DNA from 4 places in the Ruegeria sp. D6 genome. Region 4 is predicted to be linked to each of the others. Evidence: riboswitches for the same ligand, from Rfam matches in the RefSeq annotation. Region 4 holds a riboswitch; each other region holds the start of a gene.
The links. A riboswitch is a leader RNA that binds a small molecule or an ion and turns the genes downstream of it on or off. The one in region 4 is predicted to bind cobalamin.
Positions count from the first base shown of each region.

Region 1 (5,615 bases), on a different contig from region 4:
GTTGTCGTTTCCAGCGCGATGGACCTGCAACTGAAGCTCGCGAATGACGGATATGCGCTGGCGCTTAACGATCTTCCGCACCCCCCTTGGGCGCAATGGCATCAAAGCCTGTTCGCCTTCACTTCGGAACCCGCAACCATCGTTGTCAACCGCACCGCGTTCGAAGGACAACCAATGCCGCAAACGCGGCAGGAACTGATTGAAGCGCTGCGCGCCCGCCCGGATGATTTTCGGGGCAAAGTCGGCACTTATGACGTGCGCCAGTCGGGATTGGGCTATTTGTTCGCCACGCAGGACGCCCGCGCCTCGGAAACCTATTGGCGCTTGATGGAGGTTTTGGGCGGCCTGGACGTGCGGCTGTATTGTTGTTCGGGCGACATGATTAACGACCTGGCGGATGGTACGATCGCGGTGGCCTACAACGTGCTTGGCAGTTATGCGGCGGTACGAACAGAAGGAAAGGATGCCCTTCAGATCATTCTGCCTTCGGATTTTCAGACGACGATGATGCGAACCGCCATGGTAACAGGCAAAAGCCGCTTGCCGGAGGAAGCGGAAACCTTTGTCCGGCACCTGACCACGCTGAATCCGGAATCAATGGCAGCACTGCCACTTCTGGACACGCAGGACTCCACGACCGAAAGCGCAGCGATTGCGCTGGACCCTGCGCTGTTGACGTTCCTCGATACGCTGAAGCGCAGAAAGTTCCTGTCTGCCTGGGAAAGTGCCGCTATTCAAAAATGATCGGACTTAGACAACAACCCTATCCGTCATCGCTGAACTTGTTGCTTAACACTGTTGACGCTGGAAGACACTAGCCAGCCTGGGTTACGTCGCACGAATCTATAATCAGAAAAATGATCTCGGCTCAAAGTTTCTCGACGGCCACCTGCGCCCCCATGATGGCCTTGAGCCGCAGCCCCGCAGAATGTGCCCCGAGGAATTCGTGGAACGCACGCATCACGTCATCTTTCCACCACCCTCGCCTGTGATAATCGTCAAGCATGATTACGCCGCCTTCGATCATCTTGGGCAGCAAAGCATCCAGATCCGTTTTTACGCCCTCGTAGGAATGGTCGCCGTCCAAATAGGCAAACCCGATGCTTTGATCTTCAAACAAACGCAGCGCCGGTTGCGAATAGTCGCGAATGATCGAAACTTGCCCCTTGGCGATCTCGGTGCTGTATTTACCCGTTACTGCATCGTAGATCCGATCCATATCCTTTTGCGTGCGCGCTCCGGCAAGCGAAGCACCGCCATCCGGGTCTTGCTGTACTTGCCAGGGATCGATGAGGCACAATTTCGAGGGTTGCAGCTCTTCCAGCAGAATCCGCGAAAATTCGCCCTTCCAAACGCCAATTTCAACGCTCAACCGTCCATGCGGCATGGTCTTGAGCATTTCGCGCCGCAGGGAATCCTTCCGTTCGCGCTGCTCAGCTTGCTTCTTGCGGCGATCCTCAGCAGATACAGCTTCACCCATAGACGTCTTCTCCGGTTGAGGAATTTTGCAACGCTTCAACCAGATCAACCCAATCCGGTCTGGCTCTCAATTCTTCGGCTTTCGACCTGTGCCACTCACATGCTTGGTGATGGAGGTCTGCCAATTGCGGATCTGCCATCATCTCAGATTTGATGTCGTGCATAGCCGGCATGTGTTCCAGAATTGAGCGATCCTCAACATCATTGTGGTTCATCATGAGCCAGTATTTGAGCCCTTGATCCTGCCCCACATGATTGGTGCGCCCACGGTCGCGCTTGACCAAAAAGCTATCAGTGCTGCGCACAGCATAATGATGAATGCGCGCGAATTCATGGCTGAAACCACGCCATGCTTTCCATTTCACTTGGTCTGCTGGGTAGAGGTTCCCGCCCGAATCCCGCCACAACACCCCTTCGTATGGCGCGTCAGGGTTCGGTGCATCTTCTGGATTGATCCTGGGACGATGGGCGCGAAAACGGCTGAATTTCCCATTGTTGCGGAACAGCGTTTTGAACCCTTTGGTCCGGTGATGCGGATAGCCGTCTTCCGTGGCGGCCAGAAAGAAAGTCTCAGGTACAGGTCGATCAACGAAATCGTTCTGACCTGCGTTTCCGAACATGCGCCAGCAGATCGAGATCGCGTCCGCCACGCCGCTGGCCTCAACGAGGCTTCTTATATCACTATTGGGCAAACGGATATTGATATACTCGTCCACATCCAAACTGAGTATCCAATCCGATGACAGATAGCTTGGGTGATTCCGCGCAAGCGAAAATGCACGAACCTGCGGCGCGGCGCGCGGACCCAGCCTGTTTCGTTCGTGGTGAGCCCAGCCAAGCACTTGCAACCGTTCGCCCATGGCATCGGTACCATCAGCGCAATCATTGGTATAAATCAGAATGTCATCAAAACCGATTGCGTGGTTGTAGGCCACCCAATCGATCATGAAAGGCCCTTCGTTTTTCATCGTTGTTACGATGAGAAAGGTCTCATTCGTCATAAGTTGTTCTCTTGCCTGTGCCGGTGTCGGACTCCTGTCGACCTATTTAGAATAGCACCAGAATTTTGTCCAACCAGGTCGCCAGACAGCCGCAATGCTTGCCGATTAATCGATCTACCGATTCTGCGGGATCACCTCATAACCCGGTTCTTCTGGCTCGTCGTCCAGCATCTCGGTTGGGAACCCTGGCGCTTGGATCTCCAGTCCGGTCGCGTCCTCTAGCCGCCTGATGATGTTCGGGGACAGTTCACGCTCACCATATCGCGCGATGCCATCTTCGAAAATCTTGATCATCAATGGGTTTATCTCAAGGGGAACTCCGGCACGGTCGGCGACCTCCTGAAACAGACCGATATCTTTTTTCACCAGGTCCATGGTGAAGGAAATATCGCGCGAGCCGTTCAGGATGACCTGACTTTCGGTCTCGTGCACGAAGGATGTGCCTGACGATATCTTGATCGCCTCATAGGTGGTTCCAAGGTCCATGCCGGCGGCCTTGGCTGTCACCAATGCCTCGGCGCAGGTGATCAGGTTGGCGGTAGCCAGATAATTGGTCAACACCTTCAGAACAGAGGCCGAGCCCAGATCGCCCGTGTGCAAAATGCGCCGCCCCATGGTGGTCAGGAATGGCAGGATACGTTCAAAAGTCTCACGATCACAGCCTGCGAAGATCGAGATATTACCCGTCGCTGCCCGGTGACATCCGCCCGAAACCGGGCAATCCACCGCTGCGCCGCCTCGTTCGATGACCATTGCGCCAAGGCGTTTGACTTCGGCTTCGTCGGTGGTCGACATTTCCATCCAGATTTTGCCAGGGCCGACCTCTGGCAACATTTCCTGCATCACCGCATCCGAGGCCGCAGGAGAAGGCAAACAGGTTATAACAGCATCGCAATCGCGCATCAGTTGCGCCGGGCTTTTGGCGGCTTTGGCACCCTTGGCGACGAATTCGGTCACCAGATCCGGGTTCAGGTCATGAACCGTCAGATCGATACCGTTTCGTAGCAGCGATCCAGATAGCTTGCCCCCTACATTCCCCAGCCCGATAAACCCTACTTTCATGCGCGGTATCCTCCTGTTCGCATCTTGCTGCCATGCCAGCACGTCGTTGCAGAAGTATCATGCCGCCCAGCGACCCCGACAGGTCGCTTTTTATCCGCTTTTTCACGGATCGGCGCGACTCGCTTGACAAGCAACCCTGCCCTGCCGCATGTCCCTTTCGTTGGTGTCTGCGAGAGCAGATGAAAAGGGAATGCGTCAGCGGTTTTTGCCGTCAAACGCAGCCGCCCCCGCGACCGTGACCGGAGAGGGTGCCCAAAGCCACTGGCAGTATGGCCGGGAAGGCGGGACATCCGACAGAGGCCTCCTCTGACATCCGCAAGCCGGGAGACCTGCCAACGCCCGAAGATGAAACCGGACGGGGTGTTCCGGTGTGGGGCTGTGATCGGCCCGCATGAAACCCCGTCCCCCACGAAGAGGATTTGGGGGGATGAGAGACATGACCGAGACCGCACCGGTCGAACTGCTGGTTTGCACTACCTGCCGTCGCGGGCTGCCTGTCGAGGATGACGCCCAGCGCCCCGGCACGTTGCTTCACAAGGCGCTTGAAAAGGCGAGCCTGCCCGAAGGCATTACCTTGAAAGCTGTGGAATGCCTGTCGAATTGCGATGAAGGCTGCTCGATCGTGCTACGCGGAGGACCGGATCGCTGGACTTTCGTGTATGAGCATCTGAACGAGATCGACCATGTTGAAACCATCGTCGAAGGCGCAGCCAAATACCTCGCCACCGAGGACGGTTTGGTCAAATGGCGTGAACGTCCTGAACATTTCCGCAAAAACTGTGCGGCCCGCATTCCCCCGATTGGAGCCCTGAAATGAGCAATCTTGAGAAACTCCCCGTCACTGTGATCACCGGCTTTTTGGGCTCGGGCAAAACCACTTTGGTGCGACACCTGATGCAGAACCCGCAGGGCAAGCGTCTGGCGGTGGTCGTCAACGAATTCGGCGATGTCGGCGTCGATGGCGATATCCTGAAGTCCTGCGCCATTCCTGATTGCCCCGCAGAAAACATCATGGAACTGGCCAATGGTTGCATCTGCTGCACCGTGGCCGATGATTTCATCCCGACCATTGAAGCCCTGATGGCACTAGAGCCGCGCCCCGATCACATCCTGATCGAAACCTCCGGTCTTGCCCTGCCAAAACCCCTGCTGAAGGCGTTCGACTGGCCCGATATCCGCTCGAAAATCACCGTCGATGGCGTGATTGCTCTGGCCGATGCCGAGGCTGTGGCCGCTGGTCGGTTTGCTCCGAATGTCGAGGCGGTGGATGCGCAACGCATGGCAGATGACTCGATTGATCATGAAACTCCCTTGTCCGAGGTGTTCGAGGATCAGATTTCCTGCGCCGACATCATTCTGCTGACCAAGCCCGATCTGGCTGGCCCGGAAGGCGTTGCGAAAGCGAAAGAGATCATCGCCGCCGAAGCGCCCCGCCCCCTGCCCGTAGTCGAAGTGGCTGAGGGTGCCGTGGACGTCCGCGTCGTGCTGGGTCTAGAAGCCGCGGCCGAGGATGACATGGACGCGCGTCCCAGCCATCACGACGGCCATCACGATCACGAGCATGACGATTTCGAAAGCATCATCGTTGAACTGCCCGAGCAAACCGATCCGATTGATCTGGTCGCCAAGATTGAACGATTGGCCAACGAGTTGAATATCCTGCGCGTCAAAGGCTATGCCGCCGTTCAGGGCAAGCCCATGCGCCTACTGGTTCAGGCCGTCGGTGCGCGCGTACGTCACCAATATGACCGCCCGTGGGAGCCCGGCGAAGACCGTCGCTCGCGCCTTGTGGTCATTGCCGAGCATGACGATATCAAAGAGGCCGAGATCCGGGATATCCTCGTGGGTGTAACCGAGGCTGCCGAGTAAGACCTATGCACGTCGTCTTCCGCGAAAGCCATGGGCTCGAAGAAACCGAGACCCCGACCGATCTGGGCCAGAGCCCGGCGGATTTGGTGGTGCTGTCCTTTTCCGACAGTGACCTTGGCGCTTTCGCGGCGGGATGGCATCGTGGTGGTGGGCCTGAAGGACGCATGCCAACGATGCGGCTGGCCAATCTGACGGCGCTGAAGC
Region 1 covers NZ_JBQFPH010000002.1:43,078-48,692, forward strand. The annotation lists gene ACR0A1_RS07675 (ABC transporter substrate-binding protein) at 1-744, shown strand, start outside; gene ACR0A1_RS07680 (class I SAM-dependent methyltransferase) at 869-1,480, opposite strand; gene ACR0A1_RS07685 (glycosyltransferase family 2 protein) at 1,473-2,480, opposite strand; gene ACR0A1_RS07690 (NAD(P)-dependent oxidoreductase) at 2,595-3,581, opposite strand; cobalamin riboswitch at 3,687-3,893, shown strand; gene ACR0A1_RS07695 (DUF1636 family protein) at 3,979-4,359, shown strand; gene cobW (cobalamin biosynthesis protein CobW) at 4,356-5,411, shown strand; gene cobN (cobaltochelatase subunit CobN) at 5,417-5,615, shown strand, end outside.
Region 1: linked by a shared signal. The riboswitch ahead of ACR0A1_RS07695 (DUF1636 family protein) and the one ahead of ACR0A1_RS12185 (DUF1636 family protein) in region 4 are both predicted to bind cobalamin.

Region 2 (5,615 bases), on a different contig from region 4:
GAGGCGTTGAGAACCCGGCACAGCCTGTCGGTTGTGTGCGTTTATGGGTCGACCGAGGCTGAACCGATTGCCCATCTCGACGCCGCGGATATCTCGGTGAAGGATCACCGCGACATGGCTGTTGGAAGGGGTCTTCTTGTGGGATACCCGGTGCCCGAAATCACGCTCCGCATCCGCGACAATGAAATTCAGGTCGCCGGCGCACATGTGAATGACGGGTATTTGACCCCGACCCACTCAAAGAACAACAAAATCAAGGAAGGTGACGTCATTTGGCACCGGACCGGTGACGCTGGCGCGCTGGATGATGACGGGCGTTTATGGTTATGGGGGCGCGTCGGGTCCGAAATTGAAGTCTTTTCAGGTACGCTCTTCCCCTTTGCTATCGAAGTCGCCGCACAGCGATGGCCAGGTGTAGATCGATGCGCGCTCGTCAATACCAAAGCAGGCCCCACACTTTGCGTCCAAGGTTCCGCGGATCACATCGACGATTGGACTAAATCTGCGCTTGGTTTTGACGTTCCAAATGTGATTTCGATTAAGCACATTCCTATGGACAAGCGTCATGCCTCCAAAGTCGATCGTACGAAACTTACACGCATAATAGAAACCTGACGCAATATGGCTCGTAGGCCACTGAGCCTGCCCAACTCATCGCTCCCGTCGCTGTGCGCGTTAACAGAGGACTGAGTGTAGCGACGAAGTCATTGTTTTAGAATTTCCAATCAAAACCTGCACACCTTGGTCAGGGGAAATCTGCAATTGCCAGTTACATCTGGCCGCATGAAACATATAATCGCAGATACACTGTTAGGGTGCGCCCCGGCGAACGGTTGATACCCATGTCATTGCACAAAGATGTTCAGCTTGACGCGTCATCCAAATCCGTCCCAAACCTCAAGCGTTTCTAACCCAGAACTACTAGCCGGCTTTCTTCTATGCCGCTGCAAGAATCTCAATTAAGCTCACGCACACAATCACGACTAAAAACTGCGCGCTCGCGAACTTTGCTGCTCTGCATTTTAAATTGAATAAGCTGTTGTAATGCGTCGATGAACATAAAAGATTGAAATAGAGTTCTCTTGGCTCGGTAGCTTCAGATACCCAGGAGAAACGAGTATGGGGAAAGCAGATATGACAAAACCTACTTCCGCTCAGAAAAAAATCTCGGAAAGGTTACCAGTTTATCTATCGTTGGCCTGTATCATATGCAGCTACCTTGTCTCCGCCGCTTCATTGCAAGCTTCTGAGCTTCCCTGGATCAAACTAGATAGAGAGGTTCAGGCGCCATCGGGTGCCAAATCACTCTGCAAAGATTATTCGTGGGCGTGCGCGAATACTCGTACTTCTGGTCTGCCAGAAGCGCGGGAGAAACAGATCGTTAAAGCGATTAACTTGCGCGTCAATCGGAGGATCCGCGCCGTTTCGGATCAAAACCAATACGGGACAAAGGAATACTGGACACTACCAATGCAGGGGTCAGGGGATTGCGAAGATTTCGCTTTGCAAAAGAAGTTTGAACTAATGCAGAACGGCTTGGATCCTACGAAGCTACTTATTGCGACTGTCTTAGACACCAATCGCAGTGGCCATGCAGTTTTAGTTTATCGCTCGAGTGAAGGCGATTTGATTCTGGACAATGTCACCAACAGGATCAAATCGTGGAAGGAAACGAGGTATCTTTTCCTACGAATACAGGACCCAAATCACCCTGATCGTTGGGTACAGGTTTCTAGCGGCTAAAAACAATGTGGCGCGCCCTAGAGACGCGCCACAATAAAATTTTGGTCCTGCGGCTACTGGTTGTTTCGCAGCAACCCAAGTTTAGGACACCGCTTCAAACTTTGGTCAAGCTTTCGCAGCGTTGTACAAACGCGGAGTCACCAGACCTGTAGTGTTCAAACCGCGCATCGCCTTGGCTGCCGCAAGCACTGCCAGATCAGCAATCGGCTCAATGACAATTACCAGCATATAAGCACCGCCAAAGGACAGAACCGACGCCATGGTTTCTGCGCCGAAACCCTGGCCGTAGAAGGCCCAGAACCCAACCCATGCGACTACTCCTCCCTGATACGTCGCACTTAGGGCAAGAGCTTGGCCATATTTGAGGTCAACATATGCTGTGCCGGGTGCGATGATGCGGCTGGCCAGTGCTTGTAGCGCAAATAGCGGCACCAGCAGAGTGGTCAGGTTGATGAAGTACTGCGGAAGATCGAACGGGGCAAAAAACACACCCTGAATCAGGAGACCAGCTGCCAATCCAAAAGCCGCGGGTGCAGCACCGAGAAGCAGAAACAGCGTCGACCCCAGGATGAAGTGGACTTCAGAGACACCAACCGGGAAATGCGGCAGGACTTCGAAGAAAAGGAAAACCCCAACGGTGGCGAGCACCGAGCGCATAACAAAAGATGCAGGTCCATTCGCACGCAATGTGGAAAACGTTTCTTTCGCTGCGTAAATAGCCGCACCTGCGGCGGTAACATAGGAAAGCGCGATTTTGGCACCATTCACGATGCCCGGTTCGATATGCATGTTCTTTCTCCCTACCGCCTCACCCGGCGGCTTGTCAGGTTGAATCGACCGTAAGGCCGACAGGTTCAGTCTGGGCATAGCCCGGCGCTTTACGGCAGGTCTCCTGACTCGCGGGTGCTCGCTCCGCCAACCTTCCCGGTTCCATTACGAACCAGTGGTGTCTTGGCATCGCTCTCCGCTCACAGTTGCGGGGGCAGTTACGGAATTGGCGCCATTGAAAACACCGAACCGTATTCCCTTTTAATCCTTTTGGCTTCAGCCATCAGGAACCGAAAACAATTCACCGCTACAATGGCGGCTTCGCCTGTGTCAATTGTCTTTGCGACCTATTCCAATGTAAACTCGACCGAAGCAGGATTCACGCAACCGGTCACTTGATCGACAGGGTAAACCAAGCGTTACCTGAAACCTCTTGAAGCTCTAGCTGCTAGAGGCTTTAAGATTCGGATTAATTCGCGATAGTGCGATCCAAATACGTTAAACTTGTGAACCAGGACGAGACCTATGCTTACAAGGCGCCATTTCATTCAATCCACCACAGCGCTGTTCTCGGCGTCTGCGGCCAGTCCATTGATCGCCAAAACCTGGCCAACCGCATCGCAGAAGACCTATTGGGACAGTCAGGTCACGCCAATTGGTTACGATCCAATGACCTCAAATCCGTGGGGTGTTCATGACCGTTTTTTACCAAGACGCGTCGCGGCAAATGATGGTTTGGTTCCAGGTGACATCCATGTGGATGCCGTCGCGCGCTATCTCTATCATATCGAAGAAGGCGGGACCGCAATGCGCTATGGCGTAGCGATCGCGCGTGGGAATCTTTACGAGCCCGGCACCTATGTTATCCGCCGAAAGGTCGAATGGCCACACTGGACACCAACCGCTTCAATGATCGAGCGCAACCCCGAATACGCGGAATTCCGGAATGGCATGGAGCCCGGGCCGAATAATGCTCTCGGCTCTCGTGCCCTTTATCTATACGTTGGAGACCGAGACACATATCTCAGAATTCACGGCACGCCTGAGCCAAGAAGCATCGGCGGTCGCGCAAGTTCTGGATGTGTGCGAATGATCATGGCTCATATCAATGACCTCTACCCAAACGTGAAAACCGGCTCGACCGCTTTCCTATACTCTGCCGAAGATAGCGTCACAGCCCGCTCATGAATATTGGGCAGCGTACATGGACGTCGCTGCCCTCATTTCGATCAGGCGTCGCGCGCAATGCAGATCGGAGCGCCATTCGTCGCGCGCAATGGTACCAATGTCGTCTCGACGGGTCCGCTGTGCTCATACCAAAAGCAATTGTCTTCGGGCAGGAGGCGCGCTGTGGTCAAATCCTGCGCCGGCCCTGCCAGCGCTACGACCGAATCTGGCACGTTGCCTGGTTCAAGTGCTTTGCTTTTGGCCCCAGTGAACTGGGCTGAGCAACCAGCCGTAATCGAGACTAACGTGATGGTAATTGCGATCCGTTTCTGCATTGATCTGTTCCAAATTTTTTGCGTCATCTGCAATTAGATTGCATCCACACGGCCGGCCCGCAAGACGAAATGAACTAACAATATCGCAGGCAAAGAACCCGGATGAAAAAAAATAAAAGGTATTGAAGCTCTAGTTACTGTAGGAACTATTTACAAAGGACCATAGAGATTCTTGAGGTCCAATCATGTCATCCGATACCCATAGCCACGACCATGGCCACGGAAACAAACATGGTCACCACGCATGCGGTAGCGGCGGGTGTGGCGACATCGCCCCCGCCGGTCCAATTCCTGAAGGTGGCAGAAGCTTTCAGGTCTCTGGCCTTGATTGCGCCGAAGAGGTTGCGATCCTGAACCGGGTTATCGGCCCGAAAGTTGGTGGTGAAGAGCATCTCGCATTTGATGTCATCAACGGTCGAATGACGCTTCTTGAAAGTGCTGCCAAGATATCTGACGAAGATGTCATGCTGCTGGTTGCCAGTACTGGTATGACCGCCAAACCATGGGATGACGGAAATGCCGCTCAGGACCAGGCGGCGCATATCGCGCGTCAGCGGCAGTTCACCACCCTCAGCGGAGGGTTTTGGGCAGCGGGTTTTGGCTGGCACATTTTCGAAACAGGCATGGGCGGTGCGCTCGGGCTGTTTTCGGGACATGGTGAGGTTCCGATGCCTTTGCCCGAGGCAGCTTTGTTCGCGGTCGCGATCTTGTTTGGCGTCTGGCTGGTGGCCCCTAAGGCCTGGTCTTCGGCGCGTCGACTTTCGCCGGATATGAACCTTTTGATGGTTGTTGCCGTCGCTGGTGCCATCGCTCTGGGTGAGTTTTTTGAAGCCGCAACTGTAGCATTTTTCTTCTCGCTCTCTCTTTATCTGGAAAGCTGGAGTGTCGGACGTGCTCGGAACGCGGTATCCGCGCTGCTTGATCTGGCCCCCCCGACGGTTCGGCTGGTTCGTGCTGACGGTTCTGAGGCAACGGTCCCGGCGGCGGATGTCTTTGTCGGTGACAGCTTCATCGTTCGCGGTGGGGATCGCATTCCACTTGACGGGGAAGTCATCGAAGGGGCCGGTGCCGTTGACCAGGCTCCAATCACAGGTGAAAGCGCGCTGATTCCCAAAGAGCTGGGTGATGAGGTCTATGCCGGCACAATCAATGGTGAAGGCACCCTCAAAATACGTGCGACGAAAACAGCGTCAGACACCGTGCTTGCCAAGATCATCCGGATGGTCGGTGATGCTCATGCTCGCCGTGCGCCGGTTGAGCAGTGGGTTACAAAATTTGCGCGGATTTATACGCCCATCGTTATGGTCGTCGCAGTGGCCATCGCCCTGATCCCACCGCTTGTATTTGGCGCATCGTGGGGCTTCTGGTTTTACAATGCACTTGTTCTGCTGGTTATCGCCTGCCCCTGTGCGCTCGTCATTTCCACACCGGTTTCAATCGTTGCGGCTTTGACCGCTTCGGCCCGGGCTGGGGTTCTGATTAAGGGCGGCGCATATATCGAGGCCCCCGGGCGTACCACCGCACTGGCCATGGACAAGACAGGCACGATCACCATGGGCGAGCCTGAAGTGGCCAATGTCTATCCGCTGGGCGCCGCATCCG
Region 2 covers NZ_JBQFPH010000002.1:719,494-725,108, forward strand. The annotation lists gene ACR0A1_RS11065 (AMP-binding protein) at 1-615, shown strand, start outside; gene ACR0A1_RS11070 (transglutaminase-like cysteine peptidase) at 1,120-1,743, shown strand; gene ACR0A1_RS11075 (energy-coupling factor ABC transporter permease) at 1,849-2,532, opposite strand; cobalamin riboswitch at 2,609-2,821, opposite strand; gene ACR0A1_RS11080 (L,D-transpeptidase) at 3,037-3,699, shown strand; gene ACR0A1_RS11085 (hypothetical protein) at 3,741-4,013, opposite strand; gene ACR0A1_RS11090 (heavy metal translocating P-type ATPase) at 4,199-5,615, shown strand, end outside.
Region 2: linked by a shared signal. The riboswitch ahead of ACR0A1_RS11075 (energy-coupling factor ABC transporter permease) and the one ahead of ACR0A1_RS12185 (DUF1636 family protein) in region 4 are both predicted to bind cobalamin.

Region 3 (5,615 bases), on a different contig from region 4:
TGTTGCAGAACTTGCTGAGTATCATCCACGCATTCTGCCCGACGATGCGGATGGTTTCATGCGTATTCATCTGACCTTCTGACGGGTTGCCATTTTCAGGGGATGCACCTATATCGGCTTTGAGAGGTTGGCGCGGGCGAGCGCCTCGCCAACCTGGTCAGGTCCGGAAGGAAGCAGCCACAACGAGCCCCGCTTGGGTCGATGTCCAACCTCTCACTTAGAACCTATCAGCCGCAGGAGGGCGTTTATGATTGTAACAAAAACCCTTCGGGCAGACCGGTTCTGATCCTTTCCGATCAACTGATTGCCTGAACACGTCGCCGGCGGATGCGCGATTGCCATTCGACGGGATTGCTGTTTCTGATCACAGGCAGACCAATGTTACTTTCCTTTTCGGACCTCGGATGGTCCTCTCATTTCGCGGCTCAGCATACGGCTGATCCGTCACTTCTTCCGTATCGCATCTCGGCCGTACACCGGGATCGACTGATCGGGCTGAGCCCTGAAGGTGAATCGCCTTTGTTATCTCTGGATCAATCAACCGGCGCATATGCCGTTGGGGATTGGGTTCTGGCGGATGAAAACAAACGCATACGCCGCGTGCTGGACCGGCGCAGCCTGCTGCAGCGCCGGGCCGCAGGTACAGGGGCAGCGGCGCAGCTGATCGCTGCAAATGTTGATGTGCTGTTCATCGTCAGTTCCTGCAACGCCGATTTCAATCTGCCACGATTGGAGCGGTATCTTGCGCTGGCGCATCAGGCAGGCTGCTATCCGGTGGTCGTTCTGACCAAGTCGGACATGTGCGATGATCCGAGCCTTTATGTAGATCAGGCCCAATCGCTCGCCCCGTTTCTGACGATACTTGCGGTCAACGCGCTGGATCACGGCGATCTCGAACAAGTTCTGTCGTGGTGTCCGAAAGGACAAACCAGCACCTTGCTTGGATCATCCGGCGTTGGGAAAACGACGCTCGCCAACGGGATGACGGGGCAGGATCAGGCCACCGCAGGTATCCGTGAAGATGATGCGCGCGGCAGGCACACAACAACTGCACGCGCCTTGCATCGCATGCGCAATGGCGGCTGGCTGATCGATACGCCCGGCATGCGCGCGTTGCGTCTGCTGGATGCGCAGGAGGGGTTGGATGAGGTATTTTCGGACATCTCAGACCTCAGCCTGGATTGCCGCTTCTCGGATTGTCAGCACGAGACCGAGCCCGAATGTGCGGTGCAGGCGGCAATCGACGCTGGTACGCTTGATCCCGCGCGGCTGGACCGCTGGCGCAAGCTGCGGCGCGAAGACCAACACAATTCCGCTTCGGTGGCGCAGGCCCGCGCCCGCGACAAGGCGTTCGGCAAGATGGTGCGCAGCGTGATGCACGAGAAAAAATCCCGTAAAGGGCTATAACGAAGCTGGGCACCGACCTACCGGTGCCCAGCGCTATCAGGCGATCAGTCTAGGCCAGACTGCCGCATTCCGTCTTGCGAATGCACCGATATGGCCGATCTTGGACACTCCGAATTCGCTTGGTGCAAGCAGATGGCGCCCGGCTTTGGGTCCATAGAGATCGGCAAGACGCCAGACAGCATCCGGCGGCACCATTTCATCATCTGCGAAGGTAAACAGATCGACACGTTTGCCCAAGTCTTTCCAGCGGGCGGCGGGCAGTGTCGTGCCGATCTCTGGCACATAGCTTTTGGGGGCGGTGCACCATTTGCGCCATTGCCAATAGACTTGGGCAGGCAGGTCCGATCCAAACCCGACCAACCGCCCGGGCAGGTAGCCAAGCGCCTTGACCACCAGCGGCGCGTGACCATACCAGAACAACGCCGCCAAAGCGCGATAAGGCCAAGGGTGATCCGCCAGCGTTACCAGACCCGAACAGACACAGATCATCCTGTCGATCTGATCGATATCGGGTTGGATCGGGCCAAACATTCCGCCCAAGGAATGACCGATGCTCCATAGCTTGGCCTGCGGAAACCGTCGGCGCATCTCGGCCCGGGCGGATGGAATGTCGATCAACGCCCAATCGGCCATGGTGACATTTGACCGCTTTTGCGAACCCACCAAAGAGTGACCAAAATCCCGGTAATCGTAAGTCAGGCAGGCCATGCCCTGTTCTTCGGCGAGCCATCGGGCGAAGTACTGATAGTAATCCCTCGGCACCCCAGTCGCACCGTTTATGACGACCACCTTTTCGGGGTCGGCAACCGGACGGTAAAGCCGCGCCGACAACATTGCCGGGCCGGACGGGATTTGAAAATCCTCGGTCACAACCGCCTGCTGCGTGTCCAACATGGTGCCCTCCAATACCGACTGAACTGATCAGTTCACCCGAAGCGCCTCAAGTCAAGGTTGACGTGACTGGACCATACGTCACTTGCCTGACGCAATCTTCTTGACTCGGGCACGGCGCAGCCGCTAGCCATGTCGCGATGGTTCTCGCGCCCAATCGGGCCGGGATGAAAAGGGAACACGGTGCGGTTCTGCCCGGATAAATCCGGAAAGAACCTAGTCCGAGACTGCCCCCGCAACTGTAAGCGGAGAGCAATGCCGAGATACCACTGGCCTTGAAGGCTGGGAAGGTCGGCAAAGCGATGACCCGCAAGTCAGGAGACCTGCCATCGGATGTAGAACCGAAACTCGGGCGGGGTGTCCGGGACGGGTTTGATCGTGCTCCGCAACGACCAACCTGTGCCACGCCCGCGCCTTGCGCGCGGAGGGCGCATTGATGATCTGGAAGACCAAAACACACGAATTCGCGGCGACCGTGTGCCAACGTACTGGCGCACCCTGCCCCGCATTGGCACAGATGGCGCGGGCTCTGACGCAGACCATGTCCGCCACAAAACCGGTCACGAAAACTGAGTTTGAGATTGAAGGCACCATAGATCTGTCGCACTGCCCGGAAGGATGCACCGCCCGCTTTCGCGCCCAATGCGACCAGATACGTGTATTCTGCGGAACCGATCCTGAAATCGATACCGGCCGGCTGGATGACTACGCAGACATGATGTTCGGAACCGAGTACCGCAGCCTACCCGCAGACCTGCTAAGGAATCCGCCTTGCGCCATGCTTGAGGCTTCGCTTCTGGTGCAGCACAACGGTGGCGAAATCTCGCCACATGTTGGTGTCTAAGCCGTCAAACGGCTTGAACACGGGCCGGTTCAACGGCCCAAAGCATCTGGGCATTTGTCTCGACTGCGCAAGGACGCACCGTACGCAATCGCTTCAATGCCGCCTCAGGCCGTTCACCGCATTCAACCATCAGACGCAGAACCACCATCCCGGATCGGCCACAGCCACCACGGCAATGCACTAGCACACGGCCACCACCTGACAACGCCTGACGTGCGGTCGCACCAACGCGGGGCCAGCGGTCCAAAATCTCTTTGGGTGGCGTGCCAAAATCTTCGATCGGCAAATGCACCCATCTGCTGGCACGCCCCTGAATATCAGCGCCAAAATTCCGCGCACCATCCTGAATCATCTCGACCTCAGTCGTCATCGAGATCACAAGTCCCGGCTTCCAGTCTGCTATAAGATCGAGGTCTTCGGTATAAGTGCCTCCGCGCCCGGGCATCGATGACAAGGCCAAGGTGCCTCCGCCAACCTGCAACGCATAAACCACCAGTTGCGACATAATCTCCCCCCAAACAAACTTCACCCAACAACATACTGGTCCAGTAAATAGAATAGAGTGGATTTTAGCCGCATACCCACGCATTCCAAAATGAAAATCGTCCCGGCCGGCTGTGGACGCGGGCGGCGGGGGCCTCTACGCTGCGGCGTAACGCGAATCCGACAGAGCAGACATGACCGAGACGCCCAGCCCCGCCTACAAGGTTCTTGCCCGCAAATACCGCCCCGAAACCTTTGCCGATCTAGTCGGTCAGGACGCCATGGTGCGCACTCTGAAAAACGCCTTCGAGGCGGACCGGATCGCGCAGGCCTTCATCATGACCGGCATCCGCGGTACCGGCAAGACGACGACCGCTCGGATCATAGCCAAGGGTATGAACTGCATCGGTCCCGATGGCAGCGGCGGCCCTACCACCGAACCCTGCGGTCAATGTGAACACTGCGTAGCCATCATGGAGGGCCGCCATGTCGATGTGATGGAGATGGACGCCGCCAGCCGCACCGGTGTCAATGACATCCGCGAGATCATCGACAGCGTCCGCTATCGCGCTGCGTCCGCGCGCTACAAGATCTATATCATCGACGAGGTTCACATGCTGTCGACCAGCGCTTTCAACGCGCTGCTCAAGACGCTGGAAGAACCCCCCGAACACGTGAAGTTCATCTTTGCCACCACCGAGATTCGCAAGGTCCCGGTGACCGTCTTGTCCCGTTGCCAGCGCTTTGATCTGCGCCGGATCGAGCCGGAGGATATGATCGGACTGCTTCGCAAAATTGCAGGTGCCGAAGGGGCACAGATTGCCGAGGATGCGTTATCGTTGATCACCCGGGCCGCCGAGGGATCGGCGCGCGATGCGACCTCACTGCTGGATCAGGCGATCTCGCACGGGGCCGGTGAAACCAGCGCGGATCAGGTGCGCGCGATGCTGGGGCTGGCCGATCGGGGCCGGGTGCTGGATCTGATGGATATGATCCTGCGCGGCGATGCTGCAGGCGCGTTGACCGAGCTGAGCGGGCAATATGCCGAAGGGGCTGATCCGCTCGCCGTCTTACGCGATCTGGCTGAAATCACGCATTGGGTTTCGGTGGTCAAGATCACCCCGGATGCCGCCGAAGATCCCACCGTTTCCCCCGACGAACGCGCCCGAGGTCAACAAATGGCCGAGGCTCTGCCCATGCGAGTCCTTACACGCATGTGGCAAATGCTGCTGAAAGCGCTCGAGGAAGTTTCCGCCGCACCCAACGCAATGATGGCTGCGGAAATGGCCGTGATCCGCCTGACCCATGTGGCCGACTTGCCTAGCCCGGAGGAGCTGATCAAGCGTCTGCAAGATACGCCTCCGCCGCCCAATGGTGGCCCCGGCAAGGGAATCGGTGCGCCGGGACATGCTCCTGCCGCGCCACAGGCTGTGGCCCGATCGGCCTATGCCGCATCGGGAATCGGCGGCAACGCAGGCGGGCCAACGGCCGCGCTGGCCCAGGATGTGCAGGCAGCGCTGGCACGCTATCCAACATTTGAACATGTGGTCGAACTGATCCGAGCCAACCGGGATGTGAAGTTGTTGGTCGAGGTCGAAAACGGCGTGCGTCTGGTATCCTACCAACCGGGCAGGATCGAGTTCGCCCCAACCGACAACGCCCCGACCGACCTGTCACAACGATTGGGCGCGTCGCTGCAGCGTTGGACGGGCAACCGGTGGGCCGTTTCTATTGTCGCTGAGGGCAACGCACCGACCATTGCCGAGGTACGGGACGCTGCAGACTTGGCACTGAAGGCCGAGGCTGAACAGCATCCTCTGGTGCAAGCAGTGCTGACTCATTTCCCGAAAGCGCGGATCAAGAGCATCGAAACCGCAGAACAACGCGCCGCTCAAGTCGAAACCGAAGCCCTGCCCGAGGTCGAAGACGAATGGGACCCGTTTGAAGAGGACTGACTTTCGAGCATAAGCGCACCTCAACCAAATGCTCC
Region 3 covers NZ_JBQFPH010000005.1:49,907-55,521, forward strand. The annotation lists gene ACR0A1_RS16220 (bifunctional 2',3'-cyclic-nucleotide 2'-phosphodiesterase/3'-nucleotidase) at 1-82, shown strand, start outside; RNA gene ffs (signal recognition particle sRNA small type) at 121-219, shown strand; gene rsgA (ribosome small subunit-dependent GTPase A) at 379-1,407, shown strand; gene ACR0A1_RS16235 (alpha/beta hydrolase family protein) at 1,444-2,301, opposite strand; cobalamin riboswitch at 2,423-2,643, shown strand; gene ACR0A1_RS16240 (hypothetical protein) at 2,735-3,142, shown strand; gene ACR0A1_RS16245 (phosphatase domain-containing protein) at 3,147-3,647, opposite strand; gene ACR0A1_RS16250 (DNA polymerase III subunit gamma/tau) at 3,820-5,580, shown strand.
Region 3: linked by a shared signal. The riboswitch ahead of ACR0A1_RS16240 (hypothetical protein) and the one ahead of ACR0A1_RS12185 (DUF1636 family protein) in region 4 are both predicted to bind cobalamin.

Region 4 (5,615 bases):
AACGGCTGATCACCAATCATCTCAGTAAAGCTTGAATGCGGTTTGCGGCAGAAATGATGACGATAAGTGTTCAGCGACGGAAGACGCGCCTTACGCGTCAGGGCAATTGTAGCTTCGACAGGGGCAGGAGCACCGGGCGCAGGCCTTTGGAACAGGAAATCGGGCGTGTTGCGCAGCGACATGCGGGCCGCAGGTTGGCGCGACAATGATCGGATCATTTCCGCCAAGCCTGTTTGTTCGACCAGTCGTGGATTGAATCTGAACCCCTCCGGGCCAACCTGTGCGCCGTCGATTATGAATCGCTCGGGGATCATCGAATGCCAGCGGTAGAGCAAATTGAACTCAATCGCGATCTGATTGGAATGATGCCAAGGTTGCCAGCGATTGACGCCAACGGGTAGTTTGAAAGGCATATTGGCGATGTGGGCGATGTAGTCCTCAAGCACAAGCTTGATCAGCAATGCGATCAAGGTGCAGCGTGTAGTCTGGAACACACGCTCTTTATCCCAGCCTGATATGCCGCGCTTTTCGCGCCACAACAGATCGGCAAAGGTGTTATGGGCGCGCAACATCAGTGTATTGATCGTGATATAGCCTATCGTACCATTGCCATTATCGAGCCCGGTTGCATGAAAATCGAGCAGTAGCTGGTCGATTGCGTGATCGCTGAGACCCGGATGCGCCCGTTTCACCGCATTCCAAAGCTTGCAGGGATCGTGCAACGGCTTTCCGCAATTCTCGCCAGTGGCGAGACTGCCATCAAAAGGGGGTGCTAGCTTAACACCACCGGATTGGTTTTTTTGAAACAGCTTCGGAGCCCACATCTCGCCCTGTGTATCCAGACGAAAGGCCAGCCGGTGGGTTAGTTCATTGGTATCGGGATCGCGTTCGCGCAGCATGTCGGTCTGAAAATCGTTCAGCCCGTAGATTTGGCACAGATCGACCTCGTGGTTCGAATCCGTCTGATCAACCGGTCCTTTCGCCCCAAAGGTGCGAAGGAAACTGTCGGTAAACCATTGTGCGGCCGAGATAAACAATAGTGTCGATCCTTGCGGGCACATCAAGGTAAGCGGGCTGCCATCCATTTGTGTCCGTCGCTGAAAGAGATCAGCAACTTCGCTTTCCGACGGCAGGACGGGTGAGAGGTCTTCTGGCGTCGTATGCCGACCGATCCAGCGATGGGAAAACACGCCGGGCCATGTCGTGTAGTCTGCGCCCATTGTATAGGGCCGCGGTCGGTGGATCTTCGCGGCGTTTGCAAGCCTGATCGCGGCCAAATAACTCGTAACGGGTGGGGAGATCTTGAATCCGAGTTTGATCAGATCATCAACGTCCAGCATCAATACATCTCCGTTTGGTCATCGGTTCGGGAACCGGGCGCGGGCCAGGCTCAGATAGGTTCTGAGCCGGATCGCATTAATCGGTCCTAAAGGTTCGTGATCTGCCGTGACACGCCAGGGCGAGAAGCTCATCGCGTCGCCATTCTGCGGATCAAATTCTGCACCTTTGGGAATCGTGATATCCGCCACGGGCGTGACGGTATGATGGTACGGATCAAGAGGTGCATCTGGTTGCGGATCGCATGCCCACCGGATGCGATTGTCTAGCACATCGAATTCGTCGGCCGGGCGCGGGGGCTCAATCACACACAGCTCGAAGTGATTATCTCCATCGGCCACGTCTTGCCGCAAACACTGCCCGATCCCATCTGGATCGTCTACCGGATGTGCCGGAATTTTTGGTTTAGCGCTGCGGGCCAGGTATCGGACTGTTAGATCGGGGCCCAGCCGATACGGTGTTGTCGACCAGAAATGGACCTCAAAAGGCGAGTGCATATAGTTCGAGGCAAAATCACTCGCGACGCGAAACTGACGCTTGCCTTCACGAGTGAGGAAGGTGCGAAATCCTGCGCGCAGCCCTTTGGTGATCAACCTAAGGCTCCATTTTCGTCGCCCTTTGATCGCGTGCTGGACCGCTTGTAATGTGGCGACAAGCCTGCCCAATCGCTCATATTCATCGGGGACGTAGCTGGGAAACACATCCTGATCGACCAATACGAAATCGAACTCGTCGCTGAGTTGTGTGGTCCCCAGATGCGCAAGTGCTTCGGCGTCGATCAGCTTGGGGCCAGGCACATCAAAAAGCTTGATCGCCATCCCGTGGGCATCCGATTTCCGGTCATCCAGATGCGCGCCGTTGGAAAAGCGAAGTGCGGCTGAATAGGCTGCGGGCTGTTCAAACAGGCCGTGACGGAACTGTTCTGGTAGATCGTTTCTGACGGTGAATATTGCAGCTACACACCCGTGACTGCGCCCATGCTGAGCCCTTAAGCGATGGCCTTTCCACCGTGCAACGGCCTCGAGATTGTGGTCAATGACATCATCAACAATATCCGGCGGCAATGCGTTTTGCGAAACATGTGTCAAAGAACCGTCTCCTTGGATAAACCCAGGCAATGATCAAACAGGGGTAAGGTGCTGACAAAGCTAAACCTCTAAATTTGTTCAGCTTACCTCAGATTGTCTAATTTCCAAACACACCAACTATGGACAACCGTGGCCAGACAAATTCGGCGCGCAGCCCAACCCATTCGGTTGGTGCTACGGACACGTGGTTGCCCGCGCTCGATCCTCGACCAGAGTTGAGCGCCTTCGACTTTATCATTGACGTGTCCGGTGTTCTCGGGCACTCAGTCGATTGATGGTTCCCGGTGGCGTTGCCGCGGGATGAAAAGGGAATACGGTGAGGTTTGCCAAAATGGTGCCAATTCCGTAACTGCCCCCGCAACTGTAAGCGGTGAGCAAGGCCAAACAGCCACTGGTCCACAGGGTCGGGAAGGTTGGCCGAGCGCGGACCCGCAAGTCAGGAGACCTGCCATCAGATGTTCAACCAACCCGGGGCGGGGCGTCCTGGAAGGAGGCTTTGATGGCGCGTCAATCGCGTGTTTACATTGTCGGCAGCTTCCGCATGCGCTTGGAAACAGGTGGAGTGGACCATGCCAGATACGCCTGATCATTTCATTCTAGTCTGCGAAAGCTGCACTGAAGGGCTGCGCCTTGATGAAATTTGCGATGCGTTGACTGGGAAATTACCTCGCAGTTTTGCGATCCGCGCGTCGTCTTGCATGGCAGGCTGCAATAGTCCCAGAACGGTTGGGTTCCAGGCCGTAGGAAAGGCGCAATACCTTTTTGGTGGCATTCAGACCGCGGATGAGGTGCAGGCGCTGGCTGAGTTTGCAGCGCAGTATCGTGAAAGCCCGGATGGCTGGACAAACGCCACTGATCGCCCGCAGGCGTTGTTCAATAAAACCCTCTCGCGCATGCCGCGGATCGAACAGGGGGCATCGCAATGACGTTGCGACCCTTTCTGATTGCCGAAAACCTTGAGTATTATGCCCTTAACGGAGATGTCCTGTTGCAGGGCGTCTCGTTCGAGTTGGACGAGGGTTCCATTCTAGCCATCGCCGGCCCGAACGGGGCGGGGAAAACGACGCTTCTCAATCTGTTGTGCGGCGCTGAGCCGCTGGCACTTGGCGATGTTCGGATCAAAGGACGCAGTCTGAAACAGCTCTCCGCCAAAGAGCGTGCGCGCATGATTGCAGTGGTAGGTCAGCAGGAACTGCCCGATGGACGCTTGGCGTTACGCGATTATGTTGCGCTGGGGCAAATACCCATCCGTGCGGACCGATCTGTCGAAGGCCACGCGCAAGAGCTGGACCGGATTTTAGACCTGACCGGTCTCGCCAATCTCGCGGACAAGCGCATGGCCCAACTGTCCGGAGGCGAACGTCAGCGTGCCCATATCGCGCGCGCTTTGGCGCAGAACCCTTCGTTGCTGTTTCTGGACGAACCTACCAACCATCTGGATCCTGATGCAAAAGGGCGGATGCTGTCTTTGGTCGCCGAGCTTGGGATCACCGTGGTCATGATCGTACACGATCTGGTCATGATCCCCGAATTCGCCACACATGTGGCGCTGATGAAATCGACCCGCATGATCGAGTTTGGGTCGGTGGACAAGGTGCTGACACCCGAAAGAGTCCGCGAAACTTTTGGCGTTGATTTCCTCTGCTTTCTCCACGAAGGCCGCGTGATTCCGGCGCTTGATATTCGAAGAACCACAGTCTCAACTTAGTCAAAGGAACACACTGAGATGAAATACATCTGGCCCGTGGCGTTGGCCACCGCCATGGCAAGCGGTGCTGCTGCGCAAGAAGTCACCGTAGACAACTGCGGCGAACCGCTGGTTTTTGATACCGCGCCCGAGCGCCTGGTTGTGCATGACATGAACATGACCGATATGGCTTTTGCATTGGGTCTGCAGGACAAGATCGTCGGCCTGACCGGCATCACCGGCTGGTACAAGACCAGCCCTGATTTTGATGCCCTGCGCGGCGACATCCCCGAGCTTGCGCCGAAATATCCGACCGTCGAAAACTTGGTGGCGGTTGAACCCGACCTGTTCTTTGCCGGTTGGTACTATGGCATGAAGCCGGGTGGTGATGTGACCCCAGATACATTGGAACCGTTCGGAATCAAGACCTTGGTTCTAACGGAAAGCTGTGTCCATCTGGACAAGGATCGCCCCGAAGCCAGCATGGATCTTCTGTTTGGCGATGTGTTGCGCTTGGGCAAGGTGATGCAAGTCGAAGACAAGGCCGAGGCTCTGGTCTCGGGCTGGAAAGAGCAGCTGGCAGCGATCGAAGCCAAGACTGCTGAACTGCCCAAGCCCCGCGTCTTTCTTCTGGATGGTCCTGCAGATGCTCCGTTTACCGCCGGTAAATTCGCGATTCCCGACGCGATGATCACAGCCGCCGGTGGTGAAAACGTCACTCATGACATGGACACGAGCTGGGGCCGCACTTCGTGGGAGGCCGTTGCCGCATCGAACCCGGAATTCCTGGTTTTGTTGGATTATCAGACCGGCAATGGTGCCGAGGACACCTTCAAGTTCCTGCAGGAACATCCCGTCATGTCGCAGACTGATGCCGTCAAGAACGAACGCTGGATCGGATTGCGCTACGAAGAGCTAACGCCGGGACCGGCAAATATCGAAGCGATCTCGAAGATGGCGCGCGCGATGCATCCGGGTCAGAGCTAATATGGGCCGACTGGGCCTGACGTTGTTGCTGGGGGCGGTCGTTCTGACCGCCCTTTTGCTGATTTCCACGATCTACGGCACAACCTCGATTCCTTTGTCCGACACCTTCACCGCGATATTGCGCGGTACCGGGTTGCAGGACGGAGAGATGTCGCCGCTGCATAGGATCGTATTCGACCTGCGATTGCCCCGCGCGTTGTTTGCAGCCGTGATCGGTGCTGGGCTGGGCATCGTTGGCGTGGTGCTGCAAACGACCACACGTAATGACCTTGCCGATCCATTTCTGTTCGGCCTGTCCTCGGGTGCGGCAGCGGGGGCGGTGTTTGTAATTACCGTGACCGGAGATATTCTGGGTTTCTGGACTCTGCCTCTGGCTGCCTTTTGCGGCGGTCTTGTGGCGTCGGGCATCGTGCTGGCGCTGGTTCATGGGCTTCGCACCAGCGCACCGGAAAAACTGATCCTTGCGGGTCTGGCTGTGTCGTTTTTGTTTTCGGCCATCACCAACTATCTGATTT
Region 4 covers NZ_JBQFPH010000003.1:39,956-45,570, forward strand. The annotation lists gene ACR0A1_RS12175 (peroxidase family protein) at 1-1,340, opposite strand, end outside; gene ACR0A1_RS12180 (catalase family protein) at 1,359-2,426, opposite strand; cobalamin riboswitch at 2,685-2,893, shown strand; gene ACR0A1_RS12185 (DUF1636 family protein) at 2,996-3,352, shown strand; gene ACR0A1_RS12190 (ABC transporter ATP-binding protein) at 3,349-4,134, shown strand; gene ACR0A1_RS12195 (ABC transporter substrate-binding protein) at 4,153-5,100, shown strand; gene ACR0A1_RS12200 (iron ABC transporter permease) at 5,102-5,615, shown strand, end outside.